DNA from 2 places in the Mesorhizobium sp. P2_B11 genome. Region 2 is predicted to be linked to the other one. Evidence: predicted binding sites of a transcription regulator. Region 2 holds the regulator's gene; the other holds the start of a gene.

Region 1 (16,049 bases), on a different contig from region 2:
GCGGCGAATCGGTACGCGGCCAGGCCGCCGTCGCCCAGGTCATCCTCAACCGCGTCCGCAATCCGGCCTATCCGAACTCGATCTGCGGCGTCGTCTACCAGAACGACAACTGGCTGAACCGCTGCCAGTTCTCCTTCGCCTGCGATGGCCGCAAGAAGCGCATCGAGAGCCCTGCCAACTACAAGGTGGCGCAGGATGTCGCCATGGCCGTCACCGCCGGCAAGATCTTCATTCCGGAAGTCGGCTCATCGACCCATTACTACGCCAACTACGTCCATCCGGGCTGGGCGCGCACCATGCAGAAGATGACCAAGATCGGCCTGCATATCTTCTACCGCACCTATGGCGGCGGCTGGAGCTGAGCCTCCGGCGAGCGTCGCTTCTTTTCCCGTTGGCCCCGGCAATCAAAGAGCCGTTGCCGGGAGGATTCGGGGTCTGCGTCCCCGCCGCTCTGCCGGGCACGATGTCGCACCTCTCCAACTTATTGATTTTAATAGAAAAAATACATGGCTTTGAAGTCCCGCCCGTGGCTTGACGGGCGCGGACCCTCTAACTATGTTGCCGGCGACTTTAGAAGCGGACGGACGGTGACGGTCTGACCGGGCAGGGGGGTTCGATGGCCGACAAGAATGGGCCACACGGAACCGGAGAAACCGGCCGCGGCAGCAAGCATGAAGCCGACATCCGCGACGAAGACCTTGAGCGCCGCCGGCGCAACCTTGAAGCATCGCTTGCGACAAGACGGCCGGATCGGCTAGAGGGGAATGACGGCGCGAAAGCGACGGCCGGATATGGCCAGGCGCTCAAGCTGTCCAGCGAGTTCATCGCTGGGATAGTGGTGGGTGTGGGCCTTGGCTGGTTTCTGGATCGTGTGGCGGGAACCTCGCCATGGGGTCTGATCGTCGGCTTGTTGCTGGGCTTTGGCGCCGGCGTGCTCAATGTCCTGCGTTCGTCGGGCGTTGTGGCGGAATTCGGAAAAAGCGAGAAGTCGCGCGATCCGAAAGAATGAACTGGCGCCGCCAATGGCGCACAAGGACACTTAAGGCCGTTCGCGGCTTTGACGGGGATGTAAATGGCTGCTGACAAGGTCGATCCGATCCACCAGTTCCATATCGTCAAGCTGATTCCGATCAACATCGGCGGCTATGACGTATCCTTCACCAATTCCGCACTGTTCATGGTCGCCACTGTGCTCGTCGCATCGGCGTTTCTTTACCTCTCGACGTCCAGCCGCAGCCTCATCCCGGGGCGCCTGCAGTCGGTTTCGGAAATGGGCTATGAATTCGTCGCCAACATGCTGCGCGACGCTGCCGGCAACCAGGGCATGAAGTTCTTCCCCTTTGTGTTCTCGCTGTTCATGTTCGTGCTGGTTGCCAACCTGCTTGGCCTGTTCCCCTACTTCTTCACCGTCACCAGCCACATCATCGTCACCTTCGGCCTTGCGGCCCTGGTGATCGGAACCGTCGTTGTCTACGGCTTCACGAAGCACGGCCTCGGCTTCCTGAAGCTGTTCGTGCCGCATGGCGTTCCGGTCTTCCTGCTGCCGCTGGTGGTGCTGATCGAAGTCATTTCCTTCGTCTCGCGCCCGGTCAGCCTCTCGGTTCGTCTGTTCGCCAACATGCTGGCCGGCCACATCACGCTGAAGGTGTTTTCGGGCTTCGTCGTCAGCCTGAGCGCGCTGGGCGCCGTCGGCGTCGCCGGTTCGGTGCTGCCGCTGGCCATGGCCGTCGCGCTGACCGCCCTGGAATTGCTGGTCGCCTTCCTGCAGGCCTACGTCTTTGCCGTGCTGACCTGCATGTATCTGAACGACGCCCTGCATCCCGGGCACTGACCTTAGAGTTTCCGGCATCTTCGCCGGATGGAATTGCAACGGAATTACAGATCCAAAGGAGTTTAAAATGGACGCAGAAGCAGCAAAGTACATCGGCGCTGGTATCGCTTGCCTGGGCATGGGCGGCGCGGGCATTGGCCTCGGCAACATCTTCGGCAGCTACCTGGCGGGCGCGCTGCGCAATCCGTCGGCCGCCGATGGCCAGTTCGGCCGCCTGATTTTCGGCTTCGCCGTGACCGAAGCTCTGGGCATCTTCTCGCTTCTCATCGCGCTCCTCGCCCTGTTCGGCTGAGCACTCGAGAAGATTGGACAGGCCGGCCGCTATCCTGCGGCCATGCCTGATATCAGGGGATAGTCCATGTTCGTGACATCTGCCTTTGCGCAAGAGTCCGCACCCGCCGCTGAAGGCGCCCACACCGGCACGGAAGGCGACACGCATTCCGGCACCGGCGTGCCTGCCGAGGCACACGGTGCGTTCCCGCCATTCGATCCGGCGACGTTCCCGTCGCAGCTTTTGTGGCTGGCGATCACGTTCGGGCTGTTCTACCTGTTCCTGAAGAAGGTGGTGATGCCGCGCCTTGGCGGCATCATCGACGTGCGCAGCGATCGCATCACGCAGGACCTCGACCAGGCCGCCAGGCTGAAGGGCGAGGCTGACGCTGCCGTTGCTGCTTACGAGCAGGAACTGGCGGAAGCCAAGACCAAGGCCAATGCGATCGGCCAGCAGGCCAACGACGCGGCCAAGGCTGAAGCCGAAGCTGCACGCAAGAAGGTCGAAGCCGCGCTCGACAAGAAGCTCGGCGAGGCCGAGGCCAGCATCGCTTCCATCAAGGCCAACGCCATGAAGGAAGTCGGCACGATCGCCGAGGACACCGCTTCGGCAATCGTCGATGCGCTTGTCGGCGGCAAGGCCAGCAAGGCCGAGATCGCGGCTGCCGTCAAATCCGTGGCCCGGTGAGGAGCGCATCATGGACGCCACATCTCTCGCAACGCTCTGGGCCACCGTCGCCCTGATCATCTTCCTCGGCGTTGCCGTCTACATCAAGGTACCGGGGCTGATCGCCAAGGCGCTCGACGCTCGTGCCGCCAAGATCAGCAATGAGCTTGATGAAGCCCGCAAGCTGCGCGAGGAGGCCCAGCAGTTGCTCGGCCAGTACCAGAAGAAGCGCAAGGAAGCCGAGCAGGAGGCCGCGGCAATCGTCGCCGCCGCCAAGCGCGAGGCCGAGATGCTTGCCGCCGAGGCGCACAAGAAGACCGAGGATTACGTCACCCGCCGCACCGCGCTTGCCGAGCAGAAGATCGGCCAGGCCGAGCGCGAGGCCGTCGCCGAAGTGCGCGCCAGCGCCGTCGACATCGCCGTCGAAGCAGCGCGTGCGCTGCTGGCAGTCAAGGTCGATGCCAAGGCCGGCGCCGACCTGTTCAAATCCGCGCTGCAGGATGTGAAGGCCAAGCTGAACTGAGCGGGGTTAAAACCGCTGACACGAAGCCGCCTGGGTGACCTGGCGGCTTTTTTGTTTGCATGGTGAGCGAGACGCTGAAGCTGCTGATCTCCCCCCTCGTGGGGGAGATGCCCGGCAGGGCAGAGGGGGGCGCGACGGATCGCGGTGCTCCGCTCTCGTACGTCGCGGCGACCGCTAATTGTCTAGGGAATCTGGTTCGCGAGACCGACATGCTGGCGGGACAGCGCCCCCCTCTGTCCTGCCGGACATCTCCCCCACAAGGGGGGAGATCAGCTGTGCCGCCGTCGGCTACTCCAGCCCGGCGAAGCTCTCTTCTTCCGCTACTTCCGTACCGCCCAGCCTAAACGGCGCGAACGAAGCCCTGTGCAACCTCGCCACCGGACCATGCGCTTCGATCGCCGTGCGATGCCGCACCGTGGCGTAGCCCATATGCACCTCGAACCCGTAATTCTCATGGTGGCTGCCGCAGCCGCACATCATGCGGTCGCGCATCACCTTGGCCACAATCGAGGCGGCGGCGATCGATTGCGAGCGCTGGTCGCCCTTGATCAGCGCGCGGCCTTCGCACAGCAGACCCGGCGGCACGTCGCGGCCATCGGCCAGCGCCAGCTTTGCCTGGATCGGCAGCCCGGCAAGGGCACGGCGCATCGCTTCGAGACTGGCCTTGAGGATGTTGGAGCCGTCAATGCCTTCGGCACTCACCGAGGCCATCGACACGCCGAGCGCCGACCCCAGGATTTTCAGGAACAGCGCCTCGCGCTGCAAATGGTTGAGCCGTTTGGAATCGTCGAGCCCGTCGGGGATGTTGGCGGGATCGAGGATCACGGCCGCCGCCACCACCGGCCCGGCCAGCGGACCGCGGCCGGCCTCGTCCATGCCTGCGACCGGCCACAGGCCTTCGGCCATCGCCTTCGTCTCGAAGGAGAAGTCGGGCTTCTCGACGATTTCGAAAAGAAGCGGAGAATCGGAACGCGCGCGAGCCATGTTGCGGCGAGGTTCGCATCGGCTCCGATTCTCCGCAAGTCCCTCCAGGGTCGAGTGGGGCAAGACCGGGAGGGCACCGTCTGCAGGCCGGGGGACAGGCCGGACGGGATTTCTTCGCCTGCCCAGCCAACGACGGCGGGGCAGGTATGATCTTCACAGCAGCATCAGCTGCTCGGTCGCATTGGCGGCGGCGACGAACCGGTCGGTCCTGAGCGTGCGCCGTTCGGCATTGAGGCCGAGCCGCTTGGCCGTGATCTCGAAGCGCCGGCCGATCTGCCAGGCATAGGGTCCGGCGCCTTTCATGCGCTTGCCCCACTCCGAATCGTAATCCTTGCCGTCGCGCATCGAACGGATCAGCGACATCACGTGCCGGTAGCGGTCGGGATAGTGGCGCAGCAGCCAGTCCTTGAAGATCGGCGCCACTTCGAGCGGCAGGCGCAGGATGACGTAGCCGGCCTCGCGGGCGCCGGCGGCGCAGGCCGAATCGAGGATGCGCTCCATCTCCTGGTCGGTCAGGCCGGGAATGATCGGCGCCACCATCACCGAGGTCGGAATGCCTGCATCCGAAAGCTGCCTTATCGCCTCCAGCCGCTTGGTGGGCGTCGACGCGCGCGGCTCCATGGTGCGCGCCAGCATGCGGTCCATCGTCGTCACCGACAGCGCCACCTTGGCCAGCCCGCGCTCGGCCATGCGCGACAGAATGTCGATGTCGCGCGTCACCAGAGCGGATTTGGTGACGATGCCGACCGGATGGCCGCGCGCCTCCAGCACTTCGAGGATCTCGCGCATGATCCGGTACTGTTTTTCGATCGGCTGGTAGGGATCGGTGTTGGTGCCGATGGCGATGGTACGCGGCTGATAACCGTCCTTTGACAGTTCCTTGTCGAGCAGCCGCGCCGCATCCGGCTTGGCAAACAGCTTCGATTCGAAATCCAGCCCCGGCGACAGGCCCATAAAGGAATGCGACGGTCGGGCAAAACAATAGACGCAGCCATGTTCGCAGCCGCGATAGGGATTGATCGAACGGTCGAAGGAAATGTCGGGCGATTCGTTGCGTGTGATGATGGTGCGGGGCTTCTCGACCTGCACCTCGGTCTTGAATGGCGGCAACTCCTCCAGCGAATTCCAGCCATCGTCGAACACATGCCGGCTGACAGGCTCGAAGCGGCCGGACGGGTTGATCCCGGCCGAACGGCCGCGGTTGCGGTCCGGACGGACGCGCATGCCGCTCTGTTCGATCATTGCATTGGCCATCTCGGCTCGACCTGCTCCGAAGGCTGCAATGTCCGCACGCACGATATGTTCCATCTTGGCCCTCTCCCAGGGACTGTCTGCCGGCTGTCGATTCGGTCTGTTCATGAAAATAATCCTATTTTGCCGATGAGAACAAAGCAAGAACTTTTTTGTTGTGCAATGCAAAACTGGCGCTTCGCGAGGCTTTCCGCTATTCGGCTAAAATGCTCAGCGTTCTCATCGAAACCCGTGATGACGAAGAAGGCCTTGCCCGCACGCTCGCCTCGCTGATCGGCGGCGCGGTGGAGGGCGTGGTGCGCGATGTCATCGTCTGCGACACCGGATCGACCGACCAGACGCATCGGGTCGCCGACCATGCCGGCTGTCACTTCGTCGCCGGCGGCATTGCCGCCGGGATCAGGCAGGCGAAGGGCGACTGGCTGCTGTTTCTGGAACCCGGCGCGCGGCTTTCGGAAGGCTGGATCGACGACGTTGTCGCCCACACCGGCCGGCAAACCATGCCGGCGCGCTTTTCCCGCGCCCGCGGCAGCCGCACGCCATTCCTGGCGCGGGTGCTCCAGGGCAACCGGGCGCTGGCCGAGGGACTGGTGATCAGCAAGCGGCAGGCCGCTTCCCTGTCGAAGAACGCGCAAAGCGCCGAAGCGCTTGCGCGTGGTCTTGCCTCCAGGCGGCTGGACGCCGAAATCTGGGTGGCGCCGAAGAAGTGATTTCTCCCTTCTCCCCGCTCTACGGGAGAAGGTGCCGGCAGGCGGATGAGGGGCGGCGCCGACCTTTCCGATAGTCGCCCAAGCCTCGCCATGCTTCGCTGGCGAGCTACCCTCGTAGTTGGGTGAGGGAAGGCGATGTGGGAAAATTCACCGCAATCCCGCTATTGTGCATTGCACAAAAACTGACGCGGGGTTAGCATTCCCTCGATGCGGGATATCAGGGTTTGGGTAATGCGGGAGCGGTAGAAACCGACTTTTCGTCGGCTGCCGTTCATACCTGAGGACCCCGATGAACCTTTCGACCCCCGACAAATCCGGCGCCGCCAGCCTGGAAGCCATTGCCCGCAATGGCAGCCTGTTTCGCCGCATCGCCGCGCGCATCCCGACCTATCTGTCCGACCTGCGCGAGAACCCGGCCTGGCTGCCGATGTTCATGCTCGCCCGCACCATGCCGGCGCGCAAGCTGCACTGGCTGGGCGCCACCCGCCCGGCACAGAGTGGCGGGGCGACGATGTTCCGAGGCGTCGAGCTCAAGTCGATCGTCGAAACGCTGCGCACCGATGGGTTGTTCTCAGGCCTGGTCCTGCCGCAGGCAATCCATGAGGAGATCGCGAGCTTTGCTGAGAGCACGCCATGCTTCGGCAATTTCGACCGCCGGCTCGAATTCATGCCTGGGGATCATGCCGAGGCCGAGAAGCGTTTCGGCCGCTCGCTGCTCAGCGGCCATTATTTCGAGCGCATCCTCGGCTGCAAGGCAGCACTCGCCATCCAGAACGATCCGTTGCTGCTCGACATCGCCCAGCATTATCTCGGCGGCCAGGCAAAGCTGATCACCACCCGCGTCTGGTGGAGTTTTCCGACCGGCGAGGCCTCAGACGCCGACAAGAACCTCGCCTCGCTCGGCAAATACCATTTCGACCTCGACGACTGGCGGATGCTGAAATTCTTCTTCTACCTGAAGCCTTGCGACGCCGGGACCGGCCCGCACGTGTACGTCAGGGGCAGCCACGACAGGCGCAGCCTCAAGCATCAACTGACACTGCTGGTCGGCCATCCGGCCGAAGAGGTGCTCAAGGTCTATGGCGACGACAGCCCGGTCACGCTGACCGGCGAGGCCGGTCTCGGCTTTGTCGAGGACCCGTTCGGCTTCCACATGGGCACCGTGCCGTCGCGCACGCCGCGGCTGATGATGGAGGTCGGTTTCGGCGTGTCGCCGCCCTCGCGCCGCCGCTTCCACGGCGAACCGGTCATCCGCTGATCCGGATCTCCACCGGCATCCAGCGTGCCTGCCGCCGGGCGATGCGGCCCTCGCGGTTTTCGGCATCGTAGTCCATCGGGACCGGCTCGCGGCTGAACCGCGGCCGGTCGTCCAGCGCATTGACGATGACGATCGCTCTTGGCTCATCGCCGTCGGTGGTGACCGCAGCGACATAGACGCCACAATCCCGGCAGATGAGATAGTCGGCGGTGCGCAAGCCGAACCGGTATCGGTGCAGCTTCGCCTCCTCTTCGACCGAGACGATCAGTCGTCCCTGCGGGTCAGCGGCAGCGCGCGAGCCATGCCGGACGCAAAAAGCGCATTGGCAGGCGCGGATTTCCATCTCGGCTGGCTCGATGTCGGTTTCGAATGTCAGGTGAACGTTGCCGCAATGGCAGCCGCCGCGATGTGCGTTCATTGTGTCTTTCCGCCTTGAAGATCTCGCGGCAGATTACGCCTTGGGTCGCTCGCAGGAAATGACCCTTCGAAGGCGCACATGCCGTTCTGCCTGACAAAGGCAGCGATCGGCCGCGATCTGCCTTGCTTTAAGAAGCGGCCTTGCCGCGCCGCAAATGCTCGTCCAGGCGCGGCATGATCTCGACGAAGTTGCAGGGCATGTGGCGGTAGTCGAGCTGCGGCTTCAATATACCGTCCCAGGCATCCTTGCAGGCGCCGGGGGAGCCCGGCAGCACGAAGACGAATGTGGCGTTGACGACGCCGCCGGTGGCGCGGCTCTGCACCGTCGAGGTGCCGATCTTGTCGTAGGAAATGCGATGAAACACTTCGGAAAAGCCGTCCATGCGCTTTTCGAAGATCGGCTCCAGCGCCTCCGGCGTCACGTCGCGGCCGGTAAAGCCGGTGCCGCCGGTGGTGATGACGACATCGATCTCCTTGTCGCGCGACCACGCCAGCACCTTGTCGCGGATTTTCTCGCGGTCGTCGGTGACGATGTCGCGCGCGGCCAGCACATGGCCGGCTTCGGTGATGCGGTCGGCCAGCGTCTGGCCGGATTTGTCGTCGGCGAGGCTGCGCGTATCGGAAACCGTCAGCACCGCGATGCGCACCGGGATGAAGGGGCGGCTCTCGTCAATTTTGGCCATCGGTGCCCTCCGAAGCGATGTTGCGCGTCGCGGCGACAAACCATTCCGGCTCGCGGCTGCGGATCTCGGCGGCGGCGCGCTTGGCGACATTGCCGGTCTCGAACAGCCCGAAGCAGGTCGGGCCGGATCCCGACATGCGCGAGAATCCGGACCCGGCCCGATTCAGCAGGGACAGCGCCCGGCCGATGGGCGGCTGGATCGCCTGCGCCGCGGCCTGGAGATCGTTTCGGCTGACCTCCAGCCAGTTGCGGACGCTGTGGAAGTCGAATGTGCGGGGCAGCGGCGGCAGCGCTTCATTGTCGCGTTTCTCGAGCGCCTTGAATACGTCGGGCGTGGAGACGGCGACGCCGGGATTGACCAGCACGAGGGCCAGCGCGGGAAAATCCGGCACCAATGACAATTCGTCGCCGACACCGCGCGCGACCAGTGGTTTTGCCGAAAGACACATCGGCACATCGGCGCCGAGCGTGAGACCGATCCGCGCCAGATCGGCTTCGCCGATATCGAGCCCCCAGGTCCGGACAAGGCCGCGCAGCACCGCCGCGGCGTCACTCGAACCGCCGCCGACGCCGGAGGCGACCGGCAGGTTCTTTTCCAGCCGGATGGCAACCGGCGGCGTGCTCTGCTGGCCTGCCTGCCTACGCAGCGCTTCGCGCGCCTTCACCACCAGATTGCTGTCGTCTATCGGCACGGAAGTCGCGTAGCGGCCCGCTACGGAGAACCGGTCGCTGTCGGCAGGCTCGATCTCGACCCTGTCGCCGAAGCGTGTGAAAACGACCAGGCTCTCAAGCAGATGATAGCCGTCGGCACGCCTGCCGGTGACATGCAGCGCCAGATTTATCTTGGCAGGTGCCAGCCACGTCCGGGCTACCGCATCCACTGTGTCGGCTGCAAGCGGGATGGGTTCAGTCCTTGGCCAGGCGGTATTCGCCGGTCTTGGGATCCTTGACCAGCGTGCCGTTGGCGCCGTTGGCTGCCTGCTTTTCGGTGCGCCGCACCTTGGCGGTCACGCGCTCGGCTTCGCGCACGAAGGTGCGGTAGCCGAAATAGGCGGCCGCGCCGACAATCGCGAAGAAAATGATCTGCGGCATTTCAAAACTCCTCCCTCGCAAGGCGGCAAAGGCGGCCGGGTCGGGTTGGTCGGCAGTTATGCTAGACGCTTTCCCCGCTTTTTCAAAGCCCGAAGCGCGCCCACAATGCGCGCTCTTCCGCCGCATCGATCACGCCGCTGGCGGCAGCGGCGGCAATATCGGGCGCTGAAAAGCTTGAGCCGAACAGGCCGATGCGGCCAAACAGGCCACGCGGCGCAGTGACCAGCCGAAGCTGGGTTTTCGCGCCGAACCGGGTCTTCAGCACCGTGCGCATGTCGCTCAAGGCGTCGACGAGACCAAGCTCCAGTCCCTTCTTGCCGGTCCAGAACAGGCCGGTGAACAGGTCCGGATCGTCCTTCAGCTTCGAGCCGCGGCGCTCCTTGACCAGGTCGATGAAGGTCTCGTGCACTTCCAGCTGCAGCGCCTTCAGCCGTTCGACATCTTCCTTCTTCTCCGGTTTGAACGGGTCAAGCACCGCCTTGTTCTGGCCGGCAGTGTGGACGCGGCGCTCGACGCCGATCTTCTTCATCAGCTCGGGAAAACCGAACGAGGCCGAGACGACGCCGATCGAGCCGACGATGGAGGACGGATCGGCAAAGATCTCGTCGCCGGCGACCGCGATCATGTAGCCGCCCGAGGCCGCCACATCCTCGACGAAGACCAGGACCTTCTTGTTCTTCTCCACCGCCAGGTCGCGGATGCGCTTGAAGATCAGCCGCGACTGCACCGGCGAGCCGCCGGGCGAATTGATCGAGATCGCGACCGCCGGCGCGTCGAACAGGAACGCCTTTTCGATGAGGGCGGCCGTGGAGGCGAGCGACAGGCTCGGCCGGAACTGCCCGCCACCGGCCATGATGGTGCCGTGCAGCCTGATGACGGGAATGGTGACGACGCTGGATCGCCAGGATTTCGGCAGCAGGCGGTTGAAAAGGCGTTTCACGAGGTGGCTGTCTCCGGTCGATGGCTTTCAACGCATGTAGGGATTTGCCGGTCAACGGCAATGCTGCAATCCATGTCGCTCAGCTGTGTGCCGGTTTTGCGGCACGAAACCAAATCAATCGCCGAACAGCGATGCCAGTCCGTTGTTGATCATCTCGGTCCGTTCCGACGGGCCATCGCCCGTCTCGGCATGCAGCATCAGCGGCGGGCGGATCGACAATTTTCCACGCGCGCCGAGCGTTGCCCTGACCACAATGCGGATCGCGGCTGCTTCCGGGCGGGGGTGGACGGCCAGCATCTCGGCGTCGCCGAAGCGGCCCGATAAGGCATCGAGGAGATCGCGGAGCTGTTCAGGCCGCGCAATGACGGCCAGGCCGCCGCGCGGCTTGGCGACCGCGGCCGCGCTTCGGATCCAGCTTTCGAACAGCCCGTCTTCCATGACATGCGCCTGCCGGCGCAGCGGATCGGGTGTGGCGCGGTCCTCTGCCGCGTTGAAGGGCGGGTTCATGATGACGAAGTCGAAGGAATTGTCGGCAAGGCCGGCCTGCGTGCGCGCCCGGCCAGACAGCGTGACGTCGGCGGTCAGCACCGAGGCGCGGTTGCCGAGATGCGCATTGCCGGGATGGGCGAGTGTGGTCGCGGCGAACCCCGCCATCTCGGCCGAGCGTTCGACAAGCACGACCTCGGCCGCTTGGCAGCGAGACAGCACCGCAAGGCCCGCCGCACCCGCGCCGGCGCCGAAATCGGCAAGCCGCCCGGCAAAGGCGGACGGCACCGCCGCCGCCAGCATCATGGCGTCCATGCCGGCGCGATGCCCGGTCCTCGGCTGCACCAGCCAGAAGCGGCCGCGATGGAAGGCATCGACCGTGTGAGCCGGCGTATCGCTGGCGAAGGCGCTCGCTTCAGCCATTATTTCTGGCGGATTTCGTTCTCGATGCCGGCGTCTTTCAGGATGCGCCGCGCCTGATCGGCCTGGTCGGCGTCGACCATGACCCGCTTCTGCAAAAGACCGATCGACCCTTCGAGAATGCTCATGTTCTGATCGGCGACGAAGCAAGCGATCCCGGCATCGCGCATCAGCGATTCGACAAAGGAGATGATCACGGCATCGTTGGTGCGGACGAGTTCTATCATCGGACGAAGTTCGCAGGTTGCGCCGTTGATGTAAACGCTGGAGCATGGCGCCGAAAAGTGTGAAGCGATTTTCCCGGACAAACGGTTCACCGTTTTGTCCAGGCTGCCATGCTCTATCTCTTTTACCCAGAACCAGTTGACACGCCGTCACCGCAGCCGCGCCAATTCGCCTCTTGCCGTGCCCGTATGTGCCGCCCTAGAGTCCTTGCAGGGACCAGGGTGCCGTCGCACGCGTGATCAAAGACGGGAGTGTTTGTTGGTGGGTGTCGTTCTCAACATCGAAAACGGGAAGCGGGAACCCGCTTCCATCAAGGATCTCATCGATCTGACATCCGCCGATATGGGCCGCGTCAACGAATTGATCCTGTCCAAGGCCGGCTCCGACGTCGAGATGATCCCGGAGGTCGCCAACCATCTGATTTCGTCGGGCGGCAAGAGGCTGCGGCCGATGCTGACACTCGCCGCCGCCCAGATGTTCGGCTATTCCGGCGAAGGCCACGTCAAGCTCGCCACCTCGGTCGAATTCATGCACACCGCCACACTGCTGCACGACGATGTCGTCGACGAGAGCGGCATGCGCCGCGGCAAGAAGACCGCCCGCATGATCTGGGGCAACCAGGCGAGCGTGCTGGTCGGCGATTTCCTGCTCGGCCAGGCTTTTCGCATGATGGTCGATGTCGGCTCGCTGGAAGCGCTCGACATCCTGTCCAGTGCGGCTTCGATCATCGCCGAGGGCGAGGTGATGCAGCTTGCCGCCGCCAAGAACCTCGACACCACCGAGGACGAGCATTTCGCCGTCATCAAAGCCAAGACCGCGGCACTCTTCTCGGCCGCCGCCGAGGTTGGCCCGGTCATTGCGCTGGCCACGCGCAACGATCGCGCGGCGTTGCGCTCCTACGGCATGAATCTCGGCCTTGCCTTCCAGCTCATCGACGATGCGCTGGATTATGGCGGCTCCAGCCAGGAGCTGGGCAAAAATGTCGGCGACGATTTCCGTGAGGGCAAGGTGACGCTGCCGGTCATCCTCGCCTACCGGCGCGGCACCAAGGCCGAGCGCACCTTCTGGAAGCGCGCCATCGAGGACAATGTCACCGACGATGCCGGGCTGGAAAAGGCGATCGGCCTGATGACCCGCCATGGCGCCATTGCCGACACGATCGGCCGCGCCCGCCATTTCGGCGAGATCGCCCGCGACGCACTGGCGCCGCTGGAGGCGACGCCGCAGAAATCGGCGTTGATCGATGTCATCGATTTCTGCATCAGCCGGGTGAGCTGAGGCTCGTCAGGCCGCGAAAGTGCGGCCGGGCGGGATGAACTGGCGGCACGCGATGTCGGCAAACAGTTGGCCCGGCCGATCCAGGCCGGCGCCCGCTTCAGCCTCGACGCGACGACGCTTGCCGGCCTGCGTGCAGCTTTTTCGGCCGGTGTGACGCGCGAGGCCTGCCAGGGCTGCGAGTGGGCCGGCCTGTGCACCACTGTCGCGGCAGGCGGATATCGCGATGTCAGGCTGTAGCTCCCAACCCCGATCTGCTATTATCCCGAACCGACAGTGTGTGCGTCGCCATGGTTTGTTAGTCAGGTGACCCGATTGTGAATTCGGCCCGGATTGAAGCCTGACCCCAAAAAGGCCATGCTTTGTCCGGAAACATCGAGTCTGTGGCTTCTCCGCGCCGATGCGGGATGGCGCTTGGCTGAAAGGGATACGATGCGGCAAGGACGTGCGCGCTGGCTCGCAGGGCTGGCAATTGTGGCAGGGATGGCGATTTCTCCGCTGCCCGCCTACGCCAAGGAATCGACCGACCCGGTCAAGATCACATCCTTCTCGGGCGCCTATCTCGCCGCCCGCATCGCCGAAGGCGACAACGACCTCGACAATGCCATCGCCTATTACAAGCAGGCGCTGGCCTTCAATCCCGGCGACACCTCGCTGCAGCAAAGCCTGATGCTGTCGCTGATCGCGCAGGGGCGCTTCGAGGAATCGCTTGTCTATGCCGACAAGCTCAAGGAAGTTCCCGATGTCGAGCGCTTCTCGCGGCTGGCGCTGGCGGTCGATTCCTTCCACAAGAAGGATTTCACCAAGGCGCAATACTGGCTCAAGCTGTCGCTCGAATCCGATCTCGACCGGCTGATTTCCGGTGTCATGTCCGGCTGGGCACAAGAGGGCGCGGGCGATGCCGCCGGGGCGATGGCCTCGATCGACAAGCTGCAAGGCCCCGACTGGTTCGGCCTGTTCAAGTCCTTCCACCGCGCGCTGATCGCCGATGCCTCGGGCCTGTCGGACAAGGCCGATGCGCTCTATGACGCGACCCTGACCGACACCACGGCCGGCGGTGCCGCGCCCGAAACATGGATGCGCAACGCCCAGGCCTATGCGTCGTTCCTGGCCCGCAAGGGCGACAAGAACAAGGCGCTCTACGTGCTCGACAAGGCCGAGGCCTTCGCGCCGGGCAAGCTCGACATCCAGGCGCTGCGCGACAAGATCAGCAAGGGCGACAAGGTCGAGCCCTTCGTCGCAAGCCCCTCGGAAGGCGCCTCCGAAATCCTGCTCGACCTCGCCATCGCGCTCAATCGCGGCGGCGGCGAGCCGTTCGTGCGCCTCTATCTGCAATATGCGCTGGCGCTGAAGCCCGACAGCGACGCCGCTTTGGTGCAGCTTGCCGCCGTTGCGGAGCAGCTGAAGGACGGCGAAGGCGCCATTGCGCTTTACCGCCGCATTCCAGCTTCCTCGCCGCTGAAGGAGCTTTCCGACCTGCAGCTTGGCCTCAACCTTGCCGATCTGAACCGTCACGATGAGGCGATCGCCCATCTGAAGGCCTTCGTCGACGCCCACCCCGACGACATGCGCGCCTATCTGGCGCTGGGCGGGGTCTATGCCTCGAAGGAGGATTTCCGCTCCGCCGCCACCCTCTACGACAAGGCGGTCGAGGTGCTGAAGACGCCGACCAATGCCAACTGGAACATCTTTTACCAGCGCGGCATCGCCTATGAGCGGCTGAAGGAATGGCCGAAGGCCGAACCGAATTTCCGCAAGGCGCTGGAACTGTTCCCCGACCAGCCGCAGGTGCTGAACTATCTCGGCTATTCCTGGGTCGACATGAACATGAACCTCAAGGAAGGCCTGGCGATGATCCAGAAGGCCGTGGATCTCAGGCCAAGCGATGGCTACATCGTCGATTCGCTGGGTTGGGCCTATTTCCGCATGGGCCGGTTCGACGACGCCGTGCGCGAAATGGAGCGCGCCGTGTCGCTCAAGCCGGAAGATCCGGTGCTCAACGACCATCTCGGCGATGCCTACTGGCGCGTCGGCCGCAAGCTCGAAGCCACCTTCCAGTGGAACCAGGCGCGCGACCTGAAGCCCGATCCCGATGTGCTTGCCACCTTGCAGCAGAAGCTGATGAAGGGCCTGCCGCCGATCGAATCCAACACCGCGCAGGAAACCCCGAAGGTCAAGCCGGTCGCTCCGACGCCTGCGCCGAAAGGGTAAACGGCCATACTTCTAATCAAACGGGGCTCGCTGAGCCCCGTTTTTATTTTCAGAACATTTTTCGATAGACGACAAACCCCGAAAGCTCGCCTATCTTGTCGTAAAGTTTCATCGCCGTGTGGTTGGTCTCGTGCGTCAGCCAGTACACGCGGCCCGATCCTGCGGCTTGCGCCCGCTCGTACACGCCTTCGATCAGCGCCCGGCCGACGCCTTTGCCGCGCGACGCCTCGGTGGTGAAAAGGTCCTGCAGATAGCAGTTCGGCGAAATCGCCGTGGTGGTGCGGTGGTAGAGATAGTGGACGAGACCGAGAAGCTTGCCCTCGCTCTCGGCGACCAGCGCATGCATCGGCTCATAGGCGTCGAAAAAGCGCGACCAGGTCATTGCGGTGATGTCGCCGGGCAGGGCGGTTTCACCCGAGCGACCGTAAAAGGCGTTGTATCCGTCCCACAGCGGCAGCCATTGCTCGTAATCCTGCCGGGTGACGGGGCGTACGGTGAGCTGGCCTTGCATGGCTGAACCTTTGTCGTTGGAACTCAGGCGAGCAGACGGCCGCAAGCGCCGTCCGGCAATGGGCCAGCCGCAAGCAAAGCGTTCAACCTCCCGGGAAATGCCTGGCGACAAGACGCTGCCTTGACGCTAGCCGGACCGGGAACTAGGGAATGTCCTTCTTTTTCGCGCTTTGCGAGGCCGCCGTGACGTCAGACCATATGCATCCCAGCCGCTCGTTCCAGGGGCTGATCCTGACCCTGCACAATTACTGGGCCGCCTATGGTTGCGTCATCCTGCAGCCCTACGACATGGAGGTC
Region 2 (16,049 bases):
GGTGACACCCATATCGTGGTCGTCGACGACGACGGCATGCATGTAGGTCGGCACACCGTCCGAACGCAGGATGATGAAATCGTCGAGATCCTTGTTGGGGAAGCGCACCTCGCCCTGCACGCGGTCATGCACCACGGTCTCGCCCTCGGCCGGCGCCTTGATGCGGATGGCGCCCTTGACGCCGGCAGGCGCCTCGGAGGGCGCGCGGTCGCGCCACGCGCCATTGTAGCGCGGCGGCAGACTTTTCGCGCGCGCAGCTTCGCGCATGGCCTCGAGCTCGGCCGGCGTCTCATAGGCGTAATAGGCCTTGCCCAGGCGTACCAGCTCCTCCGCCACCTCGCGGTGGCGCGGCGCGCGCTCGAACTGCGAGACGGCCCCGCCGTCCCAGGACAGGCCGAGCCAGGTCAACCCATCGAGAATGGCCTGGGTTGCCGCTTCGGTGGAACGCTCGCGATCGGTGTCCTCGATGCGCAACAGCATCGTGCCGTCGGTGTGCTTGGCGTACAGCCAGTTGAACAGCGCGGTGCGCGCGCCACCGATATGCAGGTAGCCGGTGGGCGAGGGGGCAAAACGGGTGACCACCCTGTTGGACGTGGCAAGTTTGGACATGGCAATTCTCGGGGCAATGCATGAGATGGCGGCGCGGACTTTCGCGCTTTGCGCGTTCATGTAGCATAGGGGGTCTGGGGCGCAAGGGGCAGACCCGATGGCTGAACGAGGCCGGGGCGCAAAGGAGGGCGAGGGCGCGGAGGCAAGCGTCAGCGAACGGTCGTTGTTTGCCGACGTTCCCTATGCCGAGCCGATGCCGGTTGCGCTGCCCGAACTGCGCCCGGGCTACCTGCCTGCATCGCCCGATGACGTCGCGCCGGCACCGGTTGCTGTGCCCGGATTTGCCATCCGCCTGCGCAGGCTGCTGCGCCATTCGACATGGCCCGCTATCCGCCGCAGTGTAGCCGTCGCCGCCGGCACGGAACTCGACCGCGGCGTCGCCTTCCTGCTGGTGCCGGTTTTCCTGGCGGCCGGCGTCATTGTCTATTTCTCGCTGGCCAGCGAGCCGGGCTTTGCCCAACCAATCGCCATCGTGCTGCTCATGGCAGGTTGCGCTGCCGTCACCCGGTCGCGGCCGAGGACGCATCTGTGTTTTATGGCTGCCATGCTGTGCGCGCTTGGCGTCGTCGCCGCCAAGGTCGAGACATGGCGCGCCGGCACGCAGATGCTGGGCTCCGAGATTCAAACACGGCTAACCGGGCGCGTCGTCAGTCTCGAGGAAATGGAAAACGGCCGCGTCAGGCTGACACTCGACGTGATTTCCACCGCTTACCCCAAGCTGCGCTACGCGCCGGAACGGGTCAGGCTCTCGGCACGCACCGTTCCCGCCGATATGACGGCAGGCTCCCTGGTCACCGGCTATGCCAGGCTGTTGCCGCCGACCGGTCCGGTACGGCCGGAGAGCTACGACTTCTCCTTCGACAGTTATTTCACCGGCATCGGCGCCAGCGGCTTCTTTCTCGGCAATCCCAAAACCATCGCCGCCCAGGGACCGCCGCCGCTGACCGCGCGGCTCTCTTCGGCCATTGAGAACGCCCGGGAAAACATTGCCGACCATATCAGGGGCCAAATCGGTGGCGCCGAAGGCGAGATTGCAGCAGCGCTGATTGTCGGCGTGCGCGCTGGTATTCCGGACGAAATCAACGAGGCGATGCGGCGCACCGGCATCTACCACATCATCTCCATTTCCGGCCTGCATATGGCGCTGGTCGCCGGCACCATCATGGGATTGCTGCGTGGCGCCTTTGCGCTCTTTCCCGATTTCTCCTCGCGCCGGCCGGTCAAGAAATATGCGGCCGGCGCTGCGCTTGTCTCCATCGCCGCCTATCTCGTCATTTCAGGCATCGTGGTCGCCGCCGAGCGCAGCTTCATCATGCTGGCGGTCATGCTGGTTGCGGTGCTGTTCGATCGTGCGGCGCTTACCATGCGCAATCTGGCGATCTCGGCCATCGCCGTCATCCTGGTGTCGCCGCATGAGGTCGTCGGCCCGAGTTTTCAGATGTCGTTTGCCGCCACCGCCGCCCTCGTCGGCGCCTATGCCGGCTGGGCCGACTACCGCGCCGACAGAGTGAGAACGCCCCCTGCGAGGCGCTCTTTCGTCAGCTTCCTGTCGCGAAAATTCTTGGCTGGCATGGGCGGGCTCGCCATGACCTCGATCATTGCCGGCAGCGCGACCTTGCTGTTTGCCATCTGGCATTTTCAGCGCGTGTCGCCGCTCAGCCTGCTCGCCAATCTGGCCGTGATGCCAATTGTCTCTGTCGTCATGCTCTTGGCGGTGATCAGCGCATTGCTGATGCCTTTTGGCTTTGACTGGCCGTCCCTCTATCTGATGGGCAAGGGCCTGACGGCGATGATCGCCATCTCTGGCTGGATCTCCGAACGCTCCCCGGTCGATGCCGTCGGGCTGATCTCCATTCAGTCGGTCCTGCTGGTGACGGTCGCCCTTGTCATTGCCACCATGGCCACGACCTGGCTCAGGCTGGCGGCCGTGCCTTTCGCGCTGGCCGGCCTGCTGACCGTGCCGCAGGTGCGCACGCCTGACGTGCTCATTTCGGAAGACGCACATCTGGTTGCTGTGCCGATCGGCGGCGGCGAGCTTGCCCTCAACCGGGAGCGCGCAAACGAATTCACCACCGACAATTGGAAACGGGCGCTGCGGGCCGAAACCATCATTCAGCCGGAGACCTTCGAGACTGGAGATACGCGGTTCGACCTCGATCCGCTCGACCTGCCGCCCGGCTCACCCTTCTACTGCACAGGCGATCTCTGCATTGCCCGGCACCCGTCCGGCGCCATTGTCGCGCTTGCGAAGGATCGCAAAACAGCCCGACCGGCCTGCGCTTTCGCGAGCCTGATCGTCATCGACGACGCCACCGCCTACAATCCTTGTCGCGACCCGCTGGTGCTAGTCGTGACCAAGAAGCAGCTTGCCCGTGACGGAAGTGCCGCCGTCTTCTTCGACCAGCAATCGGCCGCGACAGCGCCAGCCATACGTTTCGCCGTCGACAAGCCCTATCGTCCCTGGCACGAGCAACGCCGCTTCTCACGCGAAGCACGCGGCCTGCCGCCCTACAAGGAGCGCGAAAAGTACAAACCCAAGCCGGCTCAGTAGCGCCGGATCAGCCCGACCAGCTTGCCCTGCACCTTGACCCGGTCCGGCCCGAAGATGCGGGTTTCATAGGCCGGGTTGGCGGCTTCCAGCGCGATGGAGGCGCCCTTGCGGCGGAAGCGCTTCAGCGTCGCTTCCTCTTCGTCGACCAGCGCCACCACGATCTCGCCGGGGCTCGCCGTATCGGCATTGCGGATGATGACCGTGTCGCCGTCGAAAATGCCGGCCTCGATCATCGAGTCGCCCTTGACCTCAAGCGCGTAATGTTCGCCGCCCATGATCATGTCCGGCGGCACCGAGATCGAATGCGTCTGGTGCTGGATGGCGTCGATCGGCACACCGGCGGCGATGCGGCCCATCACCGGGATCGACACAGCCGAAACCGCGTCGTCATTGCCGGCCGACATCGAACGCGACGACGAGGCCGGCTTGATCTGGCGGCCGAGACCGCTTTGCCCCACACCGCCTTGTCCGCCTTGACCGAGACTGCCCTGGATGACGCTCGGCGAAAACTTCTTCGCCGCATTGAGGCCGGGAGCGATCGAGTCGGGCAATCGCAGCACTTCCAGCGCACGCGCCCGGTTCGGCAGCCGGCGAATGAAACCCCGCTCCTCCAGCGCCGTGATCAGGCGGTGAATGCCGGACTTGGAGGCAAGGTCGAGCGCCTCCTTCATCTCGTCGAAAGACGGCGGGATTCCGCTCTCCTTCAGGCGTTCATGGATGAACATCAGGAGTTCATGTTGTTTGCGCGTCAGCATCGCGGCCCCCACGGGTTCTGAAACCAGAATCAGAAAAAACAAACCCAGAACAAACACTATCTGTTCCAGTTGTGTTCCGCAACTGTTTAAAGTTTAATGAATGCGTTGACGTTTTGTTCAGCCTAACGTTCCGCGCCGCGATCGGCGCCCGCGCTTCGTTTGCCGGCAACGGGGTGAAATGCCGGCGGCCCGCGCCATCGGGCCATTCATGCCTTGCCGGACCGCTGCCGCTTTTTCGGGCGGGGCTGCACTGCCTCCGTCGCTGCGCCCGGTTCACTCTGGGCATAGACCTGCAGCGTGTAGCCGATGTGAACGCTCATCAGTTTTTTTGCGCGCTCGGCGTCGCGATCAAGGGCTGCTTCCATCAGGGCGGTGTGGTGTTCGATCGCCACGGCGTCGCGCAGCGCCGCCATGGCCTTCTGGTGGCCGTGCTGGCGGCCGGCGGCCGCGCGCAGCGTCGGGGCCAGGCTAAGAAAGCGGTGGTGGCGATGCAGTTGATCGGAGATCGTCGCGTTGAAACGCAGCAGCCAGCTCGATGTCGCGGCACTGAGCAGCGCCGCGTGGAAGGCATCATGTTTTTCGTACCACGCATCGACGGCCTCATCCGAGGGATCATCGAGCACGGACCCACAGCGTGAGAGGCGGTAGTGCGTGGCAACGACCGCGTCTTCCCACTGACGGTCGCCCTTTTCGATCGATTCAACCAGCAAGGGCAGTTCGACCACCAGCCGCGCACGCGACAGATCCTCGAGCTCGGCGCGAGAGACGGGAGCAACCGCAAACCCACGGTTGCTGATGGCGGTCACAAGCCGTTCGGCTTCCAGCCGCGACAGCGCCTCGCGAAGCGGCGTCCAGCCGATGCCGTAGGTTCCGCGCAACGTGCTCAGCTTCAAGGGTGCTGCAGGCGCCAGCCGGGTCGCAAGAATATCGCGCCTCAGCAGCCGATAGGCCGCTTCCGTCTTCGAGGACTGCTCGTCATCCAACATCGTGACCCATCAGTCAGATTGCTCGGATGGTGATTATATATCAAAGCCTTTCATTGGGTAGATTATATATAATGTTTGACAGCTCCAGGAGGACCGCTCAAGATCGCCGGCATGTTTGGGCGGCCAGGCTCCGCCGAATGCGTTTGTCCATGGAGGGGCGCCGGATCATGAGCATGACACCCGATCTCGCTGCAATCGAAGCGATGGATGCCGCCGATCCGCTGCGTTCCATGCGTGAACGCTTTGTCTTGCCGCAAGGCGTGATCTATCTCGACGGCAATTCGCTGGGCGCCGCGTCACCAGCCGTCTTCAGCGAACTGCAGCAGGCCGCCACGCAGGAATGGGCGCAGGATCTCATTCGCGCCTGGAACACCGCCGGCTGGTTCAACATGCCGGTGGAACTCGGCGATCAGCTCGGACGACTGATCGGCGCGGCTAGCGGGCAGACGGTGGTCTGCGACACGACCTCGATCAACATCTACAAGCTGCTGCACGCGGCACTCGGCATGCGGCCGGATCGCTCGGTCATCGTTGCCGAAGGCGACAGTTTCCCGACCGACCTCTATATGGCCGAAGGCGTCGCCTCGACCCGGCCGGGAACGCGGCTGCGGCTGGAGGGCGTCGACGCTGCCGCAATCGAGGATCTGATCGACGACAGCGTTGCCGTCATCCTGGTCAACCACGTCAACTACAAATCCGGCCAGTTGCGCGACATGGCGGCGCTGACGCGCAAGGCACATGAGGCCGGCGCGCTGATCATCTGGGATCTCTGCCACACCGCCGGCGCCTTGCCGGTCGAACTCGACCGCGCCAATGCCGATTTCGCCGTTGGCTGCACCTACAAATACCTCAATGGCGGCCCCGGCTCGCCGGCCTTCATCTACGCGGCCGAACGCCACCATGGCGATGTTCATCAGCCACTCAGCGGCTGGTGGGGCCATGCGCGGCCCTTTGCCTTCGAGCAGGGCTTTGCGGTCGGCAGCGGCATCCGCCGCTTCCTGTGCGGAACGCAGCCGGTGCTGTCGATGCGGGCGCTGAAAGGGGCGCTCGATATCTGGAACGACGTCGACATGGCGGCGGTGCGCAAAAAGAGCATCGCGCTGACCGACCTGTTCATCCAGCTCGTCGAAGCCAGATGCGGCGCTTACGGGCTTGAACTGGAAAGTCCTCGTGACGGCAGCCAGCGCGGTAGCCAGGTGTCATTCCTCCACCCGCACGGCTATCAGGTGATGCGCGCGCTGATCGAGCGCGGTGTGATCGGCGATTTTCGGGCGCCGTCGACCATCCGTTTCGGCTTCACGCCGCTCTATGTCGGCTATGGCGATGTCTGGCAGGGGGTCGACGTGCTGGAGGATATTCTGCGCACCGGCGCCTGGCAGGACGCCCGCTTTGCGGTCAAGACCGCGGTTACCTGAAATCGGCGCAAGTCCAGGAAAAGTGCGTAGCGCTTTTCCCTCGGGAATTGCGCGGAAACAAAGAGCTCAGAGCCGGGTGCGAACCGTCCACAGCTCCGGAAACAGCACGACCTCCAGCATCTTTTTCAGGTAGGAAGCGCCTGAGGTGCCGCCGGTGCCGCGCTTCAAGCCGATGATGCGTTCGACCGTGGTGACGTGGTTGAAGCGCCAGCGGCGGAAGTAATCCTCGAAGTCGACCAGTTTTTCCGCCAGTTCGTAGAGCATCCAGTAGCGCTGCGGGTCGCGGTAGACGGTTTGCCAGGCAACCAGCACCTCTTCGTTCTCGACGCGCGTCTCACGCCAGTCCGTACGCTTGGCGTCAGCACCGATGTCGAAGCCGTTGCGCGCCAAAAGCAGCAGCGCCTCGTCATAGAGCGACGGCGTGGCCAGGATCGCTTCCAGACGGTCCACAAGATCAGGCTGGTGCTTGTGCGGGCCGAGCATGGCGAGGTTGCGGTTGCCGGCCATGAACTCGATGGCGCGGTACTGCCAGGACTGGAAGCCCGAGGATTGGCCGAGCGCGTCGCGAAACTCGGTGTACTCGCTGGGCGTCATCGTGCGCAGCACGTCCCAGGCATTGTTGAGCTGCTCGAAGATGCGCGCGACGCGCGAGAGCATCTTGAAGCTTGGTTCGAGGCGATCTTCGCGGATCGAACGGATCGCGGCGCCGATCTCGTGCAAGGCGAGCTTCATCCACAATTCCGATGTCTGATGCTGGATGATGAACAGCATCTCGTCATGGGCCGAAGACAGCGGCGCCTGCGCGTCGAGCACCTTCTCCAGGTGCAGATAGTCGCTGTAGGACATCCGCTCCTTGAACGACATCTGCGCGCCATCGGAGGCCGGATCGTAGGGCTGGCTCAATTGCTCTTCTCCGCCCGCAACCGGAAGCGCTGGATTTTACCGGTCTGGGTTTTGGGCAATGCGTCGATGAACTTCACCGAACGCGGATATTTGTAGGGCGCGATCGTCGCCTTGACGTGGTCCTGCAGGCGTTTGACGGTCAATGCGTCGGGCGTGACGCCTTGCACCAGAACGATATGCGCCTCGACGATCTGGCCGCGCTCGCTGTCCTCGGCGCCGGTCACCGCGCATTCGGCGACGTCGGGGTGCGAAAGCAACGCTGCTTCGACCTCGGGACCGGCAATGTTGTAGCCGGCGCTGACGATCATGTCGTCGGAGCGCGCGGCGAAGTGGAAGAAACCGTCCTCGTCCTGCGTGAAGGTGTCGCCGGTGAGGTTCCAGCCGTCACGGACGTATTCCTTCTGCCTGGCGTCGGCCATGTAACGGCAGCCGGTCGGGCCGCGCACCGCCAGCCGGCCTGTCGAGCCGCGCGGCAGCTCCCGCATCTCGTCATCGACGATGCGTGCCTCGTAACCGCTGACGGCTTTGCCGGTGGAGGCCGGCTTCATGTCGCCGAAGCGGTTGGAGATGAAGATATGCAGCATCTCGGTGGCGCCTATGCCATCGAGGATCGGCTTGCCGGTCTTCTGCGTCCATTCCTCGAAGACAGGCGCCGGCAGCGTCTCGCCGGCCGAAACCGCGACGCGCAGCGAGGACAGGTCGGCACCTTCATCCATCGCCTTGAGCATGGCCCGGTAGGCGGTGGGAGCAGTGAAGGAAATGGTCGCCCGGTAGGTCTCGATGATGTGGATCATGTTGGGCGGCGTCGCCTGTTCCAGCAGCGTCGCCGCGGCGCCAAAGCGCAGCGGGAAGATGGCGAGCCCGCCAAGGCCGAAGGTAAAGGCAAGCGGCGGCGAGCCGACGAAAATATCGTCCGGCGTCACCTCGAGGATTTCGCGGGCGTAGGCGTCGGCGATGATCAGCAGGTCGCGGTGGAAATGCATCGTCGCCTTCGGCACTCCGGTGGTGCCGGAGGTGAAGCCGAGCAGGGCGACGTCGTCGCGGCCGGTGTTGACGGCGGTGAAGGTGACCGGCTTGTCGAGGGCGGCGCGGTCGAGCTCGGCATCATGGTTGGCAGTGCCGTCGAAGCCGATGACCTGCTTGAGATACGCACTGTCCTTGGCGCAGGCGGTCATCTCGTCCATCAGCCTTGTATCGCAAAGCGCGATTGTGATTTCCGCCTTGTCGACGATCTTGGTCAGTTCGCCGGCACGCAACATCGGCATGGTGTTGACGACCACCGCGCCCACCTTGGTCGCGGCCAGCCAGCAGGCGACCATGGCCGGGTTGTTGGCCGAGCGGACCAGCACCCGGTTGCCCGGCTTGACGCCATAATTCTCGACCAGCGCATGGGCGAGCCTGTTGGTCCAGTCGGACAGTTCCTTGTAGGTGCGGCGGCGGCCATTGCCGATCAGCGCGGTGTGGTCGCCAAAGCCCTTTTCGACCAGCCTGTCGGTCAGTTCGACGCCGGCATTTATGTGGTCGGGATAGTCGAAGCCGTCGAGCAGGAACTCCGGCCACTGGTCCGCCGGCGGCAGGTTATCGCGCGTGAACGTGTCGATATGCGCTGATGGCCCAAGCATTTTTCGGCTGCCCCTGTCTGCCTCACGCCCATGGCTGAACGATCACAGGATCGCACCAGTCGAAATTTGTTTCAAGCCTAAAATGTTTTTAGGGTGGAGCATTGACGCCGCCTTTGCCGGCGGCCATTCCTGTCGACTGAACTGAAGCCATCCGGGAGGGGTGCAGATGCTCGAACATCGTGTTGCCGATTGGGACAACGCCTACGCCAATGGCGACAACATTGCCGGCAGCAATCGCTGGCCGGCCGCATGGGATGCACCGGCACAGACTTTTCGCGACACGCTGTCGGCCGCGGGGCGGGCCAAGCTAGACATCGCCTATGGTGACAGTGCGCGCAACCGGCTCGATCTGTTTCTTCCCGATGTCATGCCCAAGGGGCTCGTCGTCTTCATCCATGGCGGCTACTGGAAGGCGTTCGACAAGAACGCCTGGTCGCATCTGGCCAATGGCGCCGTCGCCAGCGGCTTTGCCGTGGCAATGCCGACCTACACGCTCTGTCCCGACATACGCATTTCCGGCATCGTCAGGGAAATCGCTGCGGCGATCGGCAAGGCGGCGACGATGGTCGGCGGGCCGGTGATGCTGACCGGGCATTCCGCCGGCGGCCATCTCGCCTCGAGGATGGTGACGACGACGAGCCCTCTGGCCGCCGACGTGGCCGGCCGCGTGCGCAATGTCGTTTCGATCTCCGGCGTTCATGACCTGCGTCCGATCATGCGCACCGGCATGAACGCGACACTGGCAATCGATGAAGCCGAAGCCCTGGCCGAAAGCCCGGCGCTGCTGCGCCCGATGGAGGGCGCACGCATCACCTGCTGGGTCGGCGGCGGCGAGCGGGCGGAGTTCCTGCGCCAGAATGCGTTGCTCGCCAACATCTGGACCGGTCTCGGCGCCATGACCAGCACGGTGGTCGAGTCGGACCGGCATCATTTCAGCATCGTCGACGGGCTTGCCGATCCGGCGCATCCGCTGACGCGGACATTGCTTGCCGAATAGGCCAGTTTTATCAGTAAAATGAGCAGCTTGGGCGCTCGGTCTTCAGCGTAACATCAGCACACTGCAGGTGGCGCCCGCTGCAGCCGCCGGCGCGAAGGGCTCGCGCACGATCAAGCCGTTGGCGTCGGCCAGCATTCTCAGCATCGAGGAATCCTGGATGCCGAACGGCGTCGCCACCAGTGCGCCGGCCTGTTCGCTCACCACGGCGCGCACATAGTCTTGCCTGAGATCATTGGCCGGCATCGCGGCGCCAAGTTGCGCCGGACGGATGTCCTGCCGGTGCGTGCTACCGCCGAGCTGCGCCAACAGCGGCTTCAAGAACAGCTGCGAACAGACCAGGCTCGCCACCGGATTGCCGGGCAGGCCGATGCACCTGATATCGCCGAGACGCCCGAACATCAGCGGCTTGCCCGGGCGCATGGCGAGCTTCCAGAAATCGAGCTTCATGCCTTCGCCGGTCAGCACATCGTGCACGAGGTCGTGGTCACCGGCCGAGGCGCCGCCGAGCGTGACGATGACGTCGGCCTTTGCCGCGACTGCCTTGCGCACCAGCGCCGCTATGTCGGCCTTGCGATCTGCCGCGATGCCGAGATCAAGCGCTTTGGCGCCGACAGACTGCGCGGCGGCCGCAACGCCGTAAGCGTTGGAGGAGATGATCTGATCCGGACCGGGGTCGCGCCCCGGCGGCAGCAACTCGTCGCCGGTGGCGATGATGGCGACCAGCGGCCGGCGCACGACGTTGAGCAGCGGATGATTGGCCGACGCCGCAAGCGACAATGCGGCCGGATCGAGCACGCGGCCTTTTTGCAGGAGCAGGTCGCCTTGCGAGAAATCCAGTCCACGACGGCGGATGTTACGGTCTTTTGCGGTCGGCTCGGTGACCTCGATATGGCCATTGCCAAGGTCGCGGACATTCTCTTGGATGACGATGGTGTCGGCGCCTTCGGGCAGCGGCGCGCCGGTGAAGATGCGGACAGCCTCCGCCCTGCCGACCGAGCCGGCAAAGCCGCGGCCGGCCGGCGCCATGCCGATCACCGAAAGCCGCGCCGGGGCGGCCGCTACATCCTGCGCCCGCGCGGCATAGCCGTCCATGGCGGAGGCGTTGAAGGGCGGCTGGGTGCGCAGCGCCACGACCGGTTCCGCCAGCACCCGGCCGGCCGCATCCGCTAGCGCGACGCTTTCACCCGGCAGCGCGGCAGCGCCGTCCAGCAGGCGCTCCAGCGCCTCGGTCACCGGGACCAGCGCCATTTACGAACCCGCCTTGTAGTCGCCGGACTTGCCGCCGGTCTTTTCGACCAGACGGATACCCGAAATCACCATGGCGCGGTCGGCTGCCTTGGCCATGTCGTAGATGGTCAGGCATGCCACCGACGCCGCGGTCAGCGCCTCCATTTCCACCCCGGTCTTGCCGGTGACGCGGGCGAGCGCGGTGACCCTGAGGCCGGGCAGTGCCGCGTCCGGTTCGATGTCGACCGACACCTTGGTCAACAGCAGCGGATGGCAGAGCGGGATCAGTTCATGCGTCTTCTTGGCCGCCATGATGCCGGCGATGCGCGCGGTGCCCAGCACATCGCCCTTCTTGGCGTCGCCGTCGAGGATCATTTTCAGCGTTTCCGGCTGCATCGAGACAAAGCCCTCGGCGATGGCCGTGCGTGTCGTCTCCGCCTTGTCGCCGACATCGACCATATTGGCCTCGCCCTTGGCGCCGAGATGGGTGAGGGCGGCTGCCATCGTCAGGCTACCTCGGCCGTCGCCTTGCCCGTCAGAAGCAGGCGCGTTGCCGCCGCCACATCCTCTTGCCGCATCAGGCTTTCGCCGACAAGGAAGGTTTCGATGCCGGTCTTTTGCATCCTGAGGCAATCGTCATGGCTGAAAATGCCGCTCTCGCTGACCAGCAAACGACCGCCAGGCACCATCGACGCCAGCCGCTCCGAGGTTTCAAGGCTGGTCTCGAACGTTCTCAAATTGCGATTGTTGATGCCGATCAGCTGCGACGACAGTTTTACCGCGCGTTGCGTTTCGGCCTCGTCATGCACCTCGATCAGCGCGTCCATGCCGAGTTCGAATGCCGTCGCTTCCAGTTCGCTGGCCAGGGCATCATCGACGCTGGCCATGATGATCAGGATGGCGTCGGCGCCCCAGGCGCGCGCCTCGTAGACCTGGTAGGGGTCGAACAGGAAATCCTTGCGCAGCGCCGGCAGCGACACAGCCTTGCGCGCGTTGGTGAGAAATTCCGGCGCGCCCTGGAAGGATGGCGCATCGGTCAGCACCGAAAGACAGGCAGCGCCGCCTTTCTCATAGGCCTGCGCCAGCGCCGGCGGGTCGAAGTCGGCGCGGATCAACCCTTTGGAAGGGCTCGCCTTCTTGATTTCGGCGATCAGGGCAAAGTTGCCCGATCTGCGCTTCGCCTCGAGCGCCCTGAGAAAGCCGCGCGGCGCGTCGGCATCCTTGGCCCGCGCTTTAATCTCGGCCAGCGGTATCAGCGCTTTCGCAGCCGCGATCTCGTCGCGCTTGTAGGCCTCGATCTTGCGCAGAATGTCAGCCACGGGCCTATCCGTTCGAAATCGCCACCAGCCGGTCGAGCACGCCTAGCGCCCGGCCGCTGTCGATGGCTTGTGCCGCCGCCGCCATGCCGTCGGCAAGCGTTGTCGCCTTGCCCGCCACCACCATGCCGGCGCCGGCATTCATCAGCACCGTGTCGCGATAGGCGCCGGCAGCGCCGCCCAGCATGTCGCGCATCGCCTTGGCGTTGTAGGCGGCGTCGCCGCCGCGCAACTCGTCCTTGGTGTGGCGCTGCAAACCGACCGCTTCGGGGGTGAGCGTAAAATGGCGGATCTCGCCGCCGGCCAGTTCCGCAACGTGCGTCTCGCCAGTGGTGGTGATCTCGTCATAGCCGTCGCCATGGACGACCCAGGCGTGGTCTGTGCCCAGCGCCTTCAATGTCTCGGCCACCGGCACGATCCATTCCGGCAGGAACACGCCGACCATCTGGCGGCTGACGCCGGCCGGATTGGACAGCGGGCCAAGCAGGTTGAAGATGGTGCGGGTGCCGAGCTCGACGCGGGTCGGGCCGACATGCTTCATCGCCGGATGATGCGCCGGCGCGAACATGAAGCCGACGCCCGCCTCATGGATGCAGCGGCCGATCGTCTCCGGCGGAATGTCGATCTTGACGCCGAGCGCGACCAGCACATCGGCAGCGCCGGTCAGCGACGACAGGCCGCGATTGCCATGCTTGGCCACCGGCACGCCGCAGCCGGCGATGACGAAGGCGGACGCCGTCGAGATGTTGACCGAGTGCGAGTTGTCGCCGCCGGTGCCGACGATGTCGATGGCGCCTTCAGGGGCTTCGACGCGCAGCATCTTGGCGCGCATGGTGGCGACGGCGCCTGAAATCTCGCTCACCGTCTCGCCGCGTACGCGAAGCGCCATCAGGAAGCCGCCGATCTGGCCGGGCGTCGCGTCGCCCGACATGATGATGTCGAAGGCTTCGCGCGCTTCCTCGAAGGTGAGCGCGGTGCCGGTGGCGACCTTGGCGATATGGATCTTAAGGGCGCTCATGGGGCCAAAACGCTCATTGAGCCAGGGCCTGGGCAACGGCGGCCTGATCGATGCTGACGGCGTATTGCGTCTGCAACTGCGCCACCAACTGGTCGAGCAGATCGTCGGACATGCCTTGCGTGAAGGATTTCTGTGCGTCGTCGGGCACCGAACTGGCGTCGGCACCGGCCGGCTCGAACACTTCGGCCACCTTGAACAGGATCTGGCCTTCGCCGGTGGGCGAGGGGATGAGCCCGGTGCCGCCTTCGCCGACGCCGAACATCGCTGCAGCGCCGTCCTTGCCGAAATCGACGTCGTCGGCCTCGCGCTTGACGCCGCGCTTGGTCTGCTTTTCGAGCTTCAGTTCGCCGGCGATGACGTCGAGTGTGGTGCCGGCCTTGAGGCGTTTGTCGAGCTCATCCGCCTTGGCGGTCAGCCGCTTGGTCGTTTCCTCTGCCGTCCAGTCGGCCACCACCCGCTGGCGAACCTCGTCCAGCTTGCGGTCGCGAGCCGGCGTGATCGATGTCAGCTCGTAGAACACGAAGCCGTTGTTGGTCGTGGTCAGGGCTTGGTTCTCGGTGTTGGGCTCGGCCTCGAACACCGCCTTGATCAGGTCCGGCGATGCCGGCAGGTCCTTGATGATGGTCCCGTCCGGCTTGAGGCCGGTGCGGTCGATGGCCTCGACGGTGACGTCCTTGAGCTTCAGCTTGGCGGCGGCTTCGGCGAGCGTGCTGCCGGCGGCGCGGGTATCTTCGTAATTGTCGTGCACGTCGAGCAGGATGCGGCTTGCTTCACTAAGCGCCAGGTCCTTGCGGATCTGGTCGGACACCTCGGCCAGCGACTTAACCACTTCCGGCTTGATCTCGGTGACGCGCAAAAGCACCGGGCCGAACGTGCCCTGGACGACCGGGCTGACTTCGTTGACGGCAAGCGCGAATGCGGCATCGGCGACTGCCTTGTCGCTGATCTTGTCCTTGGAGAGCGTGCCAAGCAGCGTGTCGGCCTGGGTCTTGCCCTGCGCGATAACGATCTTGTCGAAGGTGGCGCCCGTCTTCAGCGAATCGGATGCCGCCTTGGCTGCGTCCGCCGACGGGAACACCAGCTGCTCGATGGTGCGCATTTCCGGCGTGGTGTAGCGCCCCTTGTTCTTGTTGTAGTCGTCGCTGACCTGTTGGTCGGTCACCGCGCTGATATCCATGATGTCTTCGGGCTCAAGCCGGACATAGGAGAATTTGCGGTATTCCGGCGCCGCGTAGGTCTTCTTGTTGGTCTCGAAATAAGCCTGGAGCACGCTGTCGGATGGCGCCCCGATCGGCTCGACCAGTGCCTTGGGCAAGGTCAAATAGTCGATGGTGCGGTCTTCGCCGCGATAGAGCGCGACTGCCTTGAAGAAGGTGTCCGGCGCCTTGAGGCCGTCCGAAACCGCCTCGACGATCTGCTGGCGCACCGCCACCTGAGCCCGGTTCTTCAGGTAATCTTCCGGCCGCATGCCGAGGTCGCGAAGCCGCGACTCGAACAGCCGGCGGTCGAACTGGCCGTTCGGGCCCTGGAAGGCAGGTTCTTGGCGCGTCAGTTCGGCCAGCCTGTCCTTGGAGAAGCCCAGCCCGAGCTTGCGCGCCTGTTCGTCGAGGACCGCGCCTGACACGAGCTGCGCCAGCACCTGGTTGTCGATGCCATAGGCCGTGGCCTGCTCGCGGCTGATGCGTTGGCCGATCTGCTGCTGCAGCATATTGATCTGGCGATCGTAGGCGAGGCGGTATTCGGTAATCGACACGGTGGTGCTGCCGGCGGTGATGACCGGGTGATGGCCGGCCAGGAAGCCGCCCGCCATGCGGGTGGTGACGCCCCAGGCAATGAAACTCAACCCCAGCAGTCCCAAGAGCGCTTTCGCAGCCCAGGTGCCCGCCGCGCTTCTCAACATACCAAGCATAGTTACTTCCGATTTTTCCGCACTTTTGTGTGCGAGCGAGTCTGAAACAAGCGCAATAGCGCCCTTCCAGCTTACTGTCGATTGCTTTGTGGCCTGATTTTGGTAGGGAGGGCGAGACCCCAATGTTGCCCGGAGATCCAGATCCCATGACGCCAGGAATTCGACCGCTCGTTGCCGGCAACTGGAAAATGAACGGCACCAGCGCCTCGCTGAACGAGCTCAGGATGATCGGCAACGGGTTTATGAGCGGGCTCGACGCCGAGACGGAAGCCCTGGTCTGTGTGCCGGCGACCTTGCTGTCGCGCGCCGCCGAAATCCTGTCGCGCACGCCGGTGCGGGCCGGTGGCGAGGATTGCCATATCAAGGAAAGCGGCGCCTTCACCGGCTGTGTCTCGGCCGAGATGCTGAAAGATGCCGGCGCCAGCCACGTCATTGTCGGCCATTCCGAATGCCGCGAACAGCGTGGCGAGGACGATGCGACTGTCCAGGCGAAGGCGTCTGCCGCGTGGCGGGCCGGGCTTGTGGCCATCATCTGCATTGGCGAGACCAAAGCCGAGCGCGAAGCGGGCGCCGCGCTCGAAATCTTGTCGCGCCAGGTCGCCGGCTCGGTGCCGCCTAGCGCGACGCCAGCCAACACCGTCATCGCCTACGAACCGGTATGGGCGATCGGCACCGGCCTGACGCCGACGGCCGACGACGTGGCCGAGGCGCATGCGCATATCCGCGAAAAGCTGTCGGAGG

The links. Region 2 encodes LexA, which represses DNA repair genes until DNA is damaged. Its sites were predicted from a motif close to TGTTCNNNNTGTGTTCNG; they were not measured.
Region 1: a site for LexA is predicted at 5,658-5,675, ahead of AC1DYJ_RS17050 (PA0069 family radical SAM protein). Genes of this name have one in related genera too.

The regions. Positions count from the first base shown of each region.
Region 1 covers NZ_JBFUDF010000005.1:89,688-105,736, forward strand. The annotation lists gene AC1DYJ_RS17015 (cell wall hydrolase) at 1-362, shown strand, start outside; gene AC1DYJ_RS17020 (AtpZ/AtpI family protein) at 617-1,009, shown strand; gene AC1DYJ_RS17025 (F0F1 ATP synthase subunit A) at 1,073-1,831, shown strand; gene AC1DYJ_RS17030 (F0F1 ATP synthase subunit C) at 1,899-2,123, shown strand; gene AC1DYJ_RS17035 (F0F1 ATP synthase subunit B) at 2,190-2,789, shown strand; gene AC1DYJ_RS17040 (F0F1 ATP synthase subunit B) at 2,800-3,291, shown strand; gene AC1DYJ_RS17045 (ribonuclease HII) at 3,580-4,275, opposite strand; gene AC1DYJ_RS17050 (PA0069 family radical SAM protein) at 4,429-5,583, opposite strand; gene AC1DYJ_RS17055 (glycosyltransferase) at 5,733-6,236, shown strand; gene AC1DYJ_RS17060 (hypothetical protein) at 6,526-7,494, shown strand; gene AC1DYJ_RS17065 (GFA family protein) at 7,484-7,912, opposite strand; gene moaB (molybdenum cofactor biosynthesis protein B) at 8,040-8,594, opposite strand; gene AC1DYJ_RS17075 (4-(cytidine 5'-diphospho)-2-C-methyl-D-erythritol kinase) at 8,581-9,474, opposite strand; gene AC1DYJ_RS17080 (hypothetical protein) at 9,500-9,685, opposite strand; gene AC1DYJ_RS17085 (S49 family peptidase) at 9,768-10,625, opposite strand; gene AC1DYJ_RS17090 (tRNA1(Val) (adenine(37)-N6)-methyltransferase) at 10,740-11,534, opposite strand; gene AC1DYJ_RS17095 (putative signal transducing protein) at 11,534-11,758, opposite strand; gene AC1DYJ_RS17100 (polyprenyl synthetase family protein) at 12,018-13,034, shown strand; gene AC1DYJ_RS17105 (hypothetical protein) at 13,101-13,271, shown strand; gene AC1DYJ_RS17110 (tetratricopeptide repeat protein) at 13,464-15,242, shown strand; gene AC1DYJ_RS17115 (N-acetyltransferase family protein) at 15,292-15,753, opposite strand; gene AC1DYJ_RS17120 (glycine--tRNA ligase subunit alpha) at 15,903-16,049, shown strand, end outside.
Region 2 covers NZ_JBFUDF010000006.1:138,567-154,615, reverse strand. The annotation lists gene gltX (glutamate--tRNA ligase) at 1-609, opposite strand, end outside; gene AC1DYJ_RS20130 (ComEC/Rec2 family competence protein) at 707-3,160, shown strand; gene lexA (transcriptional repressor LexA) at 3,154-3,915, opposite strand; gene AC1DYJ_RS20120 (GntR family transcriptional regulator) at 4,122-4,901, opposite strand; gene kynU (kynureninase) at 5,069-6,316, shown strand; gene kynA (tryptophan 2,3-dioxygenase) at 6,383-7,219, opposite strand; gene AC1DYJ_RS20105 (AMP-binding protein) at 7,216-8,841, opposite strand; gene AC1DYJ_RS20100 (alpha/beta hydrolase) at 9,008-9,838, shown strand; gene AC1DYJ_RS20095 (molybdopterin molybdotransferase MoeA) at 9,881-11,086, opposite strand; gene moaC (cyclic pyranopterin monophosphate synthase MoaC) at 11,087-11,569, opposite strand; gene trpC (indole-3-glycerol phosphate synthase TrpC) at 11,572-12,384, opposite strand; gene trpD (anthranilate phosphoribosyltransferase) at 12,389-13,399, opposite strand; gene AC1DYJ_RS20075 (peptidyl-prolyl cis-trans isomerase) at 13,413-15,308, opposite strand; gene tpiA (triose-phosphate isomerase) at 15,455-16,049, shown strand, end outside.